2 regions of the Marinobacter nauticus ATCC 49840 genome follow, and region 1 is predicted to be linked to the other one. Evidence: riboswitches for the same ligand, from Rfam matches in the RefSeq annotation. Region 1 holds a riboswitch; the other holds the start of a gene.
What was found. A riboswitch is a leader RNA that binds a small molecule or an ion and turns the genes downstream of it on or off. The one in region 1 is predicted to bind cobalamin.

Region 1 (2,395 bases):
TGTGCCCTGGCCGGTTCCGGCAATTCCGGCGGAGGTATGGCAACGGCTGCCGGAGCCGGAGGATGGGCTGGAAGAGATTATCCGTATCTGGGCCGGGGCACCGGAGTGTGCCTGCTGCCTGCCTGTGGCAGGCTCCCAGGCGGCGATCATGGCCCTGCCAGCGATTCGTGCCCGTAAGCATGGTTTCGGTCGGGTGGCCGTGCCCATGCCCGGTTATCGTGAGCATGGTCATGCCTGGCGGCGAGCGGGTTTCGACGTGGTGGCGATTCCTGAACAGGCGACTATGCAAGCGGAGCTGGCGTGGCTGGATTCTGTGGATGTGGTGGTCTGGATACAGCCGAATAATCCGACCGGGAAGCTGATGGATCCTGTCCGTTTACGGTTTTGGCACGAGCGGCTGCACGAGCGTGATGGCTGGCTGGTGCTGGATCAGGCGTTTATTGAGGGCGAGCCGGGCTTCGGCCTGGACCCGTGGGCGGGCGCTCCGGGGCTGATCGTGTTGCGCTCACTGGGCAAGTTTTTCGGGCTGGCCGGTCTCCGTGCCGGCGCGGTCCTGGCCGACCCTGGTCTGGCGCGCGAGATGTCGAACGAACTTGGTCCCTGGACGGTCAGCGGTCCGGCCCGGTACCTGATGGCCAGGGCGCTGCAGGATAGAGCCTGGCAGGTGGAGGCTCGTGCCAGCCTGCAAACGGCCAGGCTGCGCATGGACGGCCTGCTCAGACAATATGGGTTGTCGTCCCCCACCGGCACTCTGCTCTTCAGAACGGTTCAACATCCCCGCGCAGCGGACATTGCTGATCAGATGGCTTGCCGCGGCATTCTGGTCAGGCGTTTTGACGCACCCGTAGCCCTGCGCTTCGGTTTGCCGCCGGATGAAACCGGTTGGCAACGGCTGGAGGGTGCGTTGTCTGAATTAACATATCTCATTGACCACCCCCACCCTGGTTGATAGTCTTGCCCGCGATTTCAGGTGCTGTATGCATTTTGTCCAGGCTGGCGATAGTCCGGAGGAGTGCCTGCAGTGAAACGGGAAGCCGGTGACATTCCGGCGCTGCCCCCGCAACGGTAATCAGGTGAAAGGCAACCCAGTACGCCACTGTGCCAATGGCATGGGAAGGTGGTTGCCCCGGAGCACAGGCTCCGCCTGTAAGCCCGGAGACCGGCCTGAAAGGCGGAACCTTGGGTTCCGGACACCAGACGTTGCGGAGGGCGACGGCGGTGGGTGAACCTGGCTCGCATTTACTGACATGCCCTCCACCCCCGTCTGAGCAGTCTGTCTTCCTCCGCAGTTAATTGATCGACCGTACGGGTGCGTGCGGTGAAACGTGAGTGAAGCTATGAGTACTGCCAAAGCCCTTCCCGTCCTGATGTTGTTGCCACTGGCGTTGCCTGCTGTTGCCGCCGATGAAGCGTCGGATGAACGCAAGCTGGAACCGATTGTCGTTACCGCCACCCTTGGGCCTCTGACTGCGGGTGAAAGCCTGTCATCGGTCACGGTTATAGACGAAGAAACCATCCGCGAGCAAAGCCCCTCAGAATTCAGCCAGCTGCTGCGAGGACAACCCGGCATCAACGTGACCGGCAACGGTTCCTTCGGAAAAACCACCAGTGTCTACACCCGCGGCACGGCCAACGACTCCACGCTGCTGCTGGTTGATGGTGTGCGCCTGCGTTCGGCCACATCCGGTGGTCCCTCCTGGCAGTACTTTCCCGTTGAACTGATTGAGCGGGTGGAAATTGTCCGTGGCGCCCGGAGCTCACTTTACGGTTCCGATGCTGTCGGTGGCGTTGTGCAGGCTTTTACGCTGGACCCGGAAGACACGCCGGCAGGTTGGGTAGAAGCCGGTGCAGGCAGTTTCAACACTCAGAAAGGCAGTGCCGGTGTTGCTGCCCGCGCTGGAAATACCCGTTTCAGCCTGAGTGGTTTGCATAAAGAAACCGACGGTACAGCAGTGATCACCGATGGTGACGACCGGGGCTTCCGCAACACCGCCGGTATCGGACGTGTCGTCCATGAGCTGGACTCCGGCGGAGAAGCCAGCCTTGTGATGGTGCAAAGCGAGGGCAACACCGAATACGAAGGCGGCGAAATTGATTTCATGATTCGCACCATCGGCTTCGGGCTGGAAACCCCGGTGAGTGACTACTGGCGTCATTCACTTCAGTTCTCTGAATCCCGGGACGAAACCGACAACGTTACGCCCACATTCAATAGCACCTTCAATACCCGCTCACGGGCAGCGCGTTGGGACAATACCTTTACCTGGAATGTCCATGAGCTGGTGGTAGGGGCAGAGTTAATGACTGACGAAGTCAGCGGTACCACCAATTACGCTGAGACCAGCCGCACCAACACCGCCCTGTACAGCCAGTTGCGCCTGAACTTCGGCCCAAC
Region 2 (2,395 bases), 290 kb from region 1:
TCGGCGTCGGTCATGATGGCCACGCCCACAATGGCGGGCGGTTCTTCGCCGAAGGCCTGCCGGTAATCTGCCACCAGGTCCCGGGTAACGGTCACCCATTCGCCCACCCGCGACGGCCCGGAGTTGACAGCAATCATCATGGTTTTGTCGGTGTAGGCGTTGGCGACCATGCTCTGCTCTGGTAGCTGATTGGCCCAGATGTAGTTCAGGGCGTTGCCGGGCAGGGTCTCGCCGAACAGCACTTCCACGGTCTTGCGCTTGGCCCGTTCAAAAAAGCCGGCCTTGTCCGGCTGAAACTCAAAGGCGACGTAGATGCGGGCAGGGTAGTCATCACCGGACTTTTCGCGGGCGTTGCCGGCTTCGTAGATGTTCGACACCTTCCAGCGCCATGACAGCGTGAGCGAGTCGCCGGGCACCAGCTCAACACGGGCAATCAGCCCGGAAGCGCTGGCGTCTGCGTCGGCACGGACCACCTGCTGGCCGTCGTCCGTGTCCAGGGTGTAGCGGGTGTGTGTCTCGATGTTCGGAAAGGTCAGGGGCTCCCAGCCGTCCTCCAGTGAGGTCATGGTGGAGAACCGGGTTAGCCGGTCTGTGTCTGCCCACACCGGGCTGGCGGCGAGACCGAGCATCAGGGTACTGGCCAAAAGCAGTGAAATTCTCACATTCATTCCTCAAATCCGGTGGTCTGGAGATGGACAGGCTCTGTTGCAAAAAGTGCCTTGTCTTGGCGTATTCGGCCCTATATAGTGATCGGGTCCTTGGTTAACTACCATATATTGTGATCAAACTCTGATCATCTTGATCACAGGGTAGTCGGGAATCCGGTGAGAATCCGGAACTGACGCGCAGCGGTATTGGGGAACGAGCGTGGCAAGATGACACTGGCGCAAGCCGGGAAGTCGCCACGTTAGGCAGAGCTGAAAGGTTCACGCCCCTGAGTCCGAAGACCTGCCAGGGATCAGAAGCCCCCCATGGGTTTCTGGACTGCACCTTCGCGATTCAAGGGTGAGCAGATTGGTCAGGCCTGCCCGTATTCGGGGCAAGGTGTGCCACTGCGTTCGCGAGGGTGAAACGGAACCAACGCGAATTCAGGAGAGCACCATGACAGCCACTGTCATTGCCGAACCCCCGGCCCCCGCGACCGATACCCAATCCCTGCAAGTTATCAAACGAAACGGCACCCTGGTGAGTTTCAACCCGGCCAAGATCAGTGTGGCGGTAACCAAAGCCTTCCTGGCGGTGGAAGGGGACCAGGCAGCCGGTTCCGCCCGCATCAACGACGCCGTGCACCGGGTTACCGAACAGGTAGTGCAGGCCATCAGCCGCCGCCTCAAAGCCGGTGGCAAGGTGCACATCGAAGACATCCAGGACCAGGTGGAACTGGCCCTGATGCGGGCCGAAGAGCAGAAAGTGGCCCGGGCCTACGTGCTGTACCGTGAAGAACACGCCCGCCAGCGCGCCGTGGACGAGCCGGTGGAAGCGCACCCGCACCTGACCGTGAAAAAAACCGATGGCAGCATCGCCCCGCTGGATCTGGGCCTGATGAAGCAGCAGGTGGAACAGGCGGCCACCGGCCTGGACGGTATTGACGGCGATTCGCTGGTGGAAGATGCCCTGCGCAACCTTTACGACGGCATTGAAGAGACTGAAGTCCTGTCTGCCCTGATCATGACCGCCCGGGGCCGCATTGAACGGGAACCCGACTACAGCGCCGTAACCGCCCGCCTGCTGCTGGAACAGCTCCGCCTGGAAACAGCGGAAGCCCTGGACCTGCCCCGCAGTCTTCCGCTGGCAGAGATTTATCCACAGGCCCTGAGCGCCTTTGTTCACGCCGGTATCCGCTACGAACTGCTGGACGAAGCCCTGGCGGCCTTTGATCTGGAACGCCTTGGCAACGCCCTGAAACCGCAGCGCGATCTCCAGTTCGGCTTCCTGGGCCTGCAAACCCTGTACGACCGTTACTTCCTGCACTGGAACAAGGCCCGCCTGGAACTGCCCCAGGTCTTCTTTATGCGGGTGGCCATGGGCCTGGCGCTGCGTGAGGACGACCCCAACGCCCGCGCCATCGAATTCTATGAGCTGCTGTCCAGTTTCGATTACATGGCCAGCACGCCCACCCTGTTCAACAGCGGCACCCGGCATTCCCAGCTGTCGTCCTGCTACCTGACCACGGTGGGCGACGACCTGGAGGGCATTTACGGGGCCATTCGCGATAACGCCCTGCTGTCCAAATGGGCCGGTGGTCTGGGCAACGACTGGACGCCGGTGCGGGCCCTGGGCTCCCACATCAAGGGCACCAACGGCCAGAGCCAGGGCGTGGTGCCGTTCCTGAAAGTGGTCAACGACACCGCCGTGGCGGTGAACCAGGGCGGCAAGCGCAAGGGCGCGGTCTGTG

Region 2: it holds a riboswitch for cobalamin, as region 1 does, so the genes downstream of both, MARHY_RS18110 (ribonucleoside-diphosphate reductase subunit alpha) here and MARHY_RS01040 (TonB-dependent receptor domain-containing protein) in region 1, are expected to answer to the same signal.

What each region holds. Positions count from the first base shown of each region.
Region 1 covers NC_017067.1:238,313-240,707, forward strand. The annotation lists gene cobD (threonine-phosphate decarboxylase CobD) at 1-949, shown strand, start outside; cobalamin riboswitch at 984-1,180, shown strand; gene MARHY_RS01040 (TonB-dependent receptor domain-containing protein) at 1,338-2,395, shown strand, end outside.
Region 2 covers NC_017067.1:3,934,197-3,936,591, reverse strand. The annotation lists gene MARHY_RS18115 (DUF3047 domain-containing protein) at 1-629, opposite strand, end outside; cobalamin riboswitch at 774-970, shown strand; gene MARHY_RS18110 (ribonucleoside-diphosphate reductase subunit alpha) at 1,102-2,395, shown strand, end outside.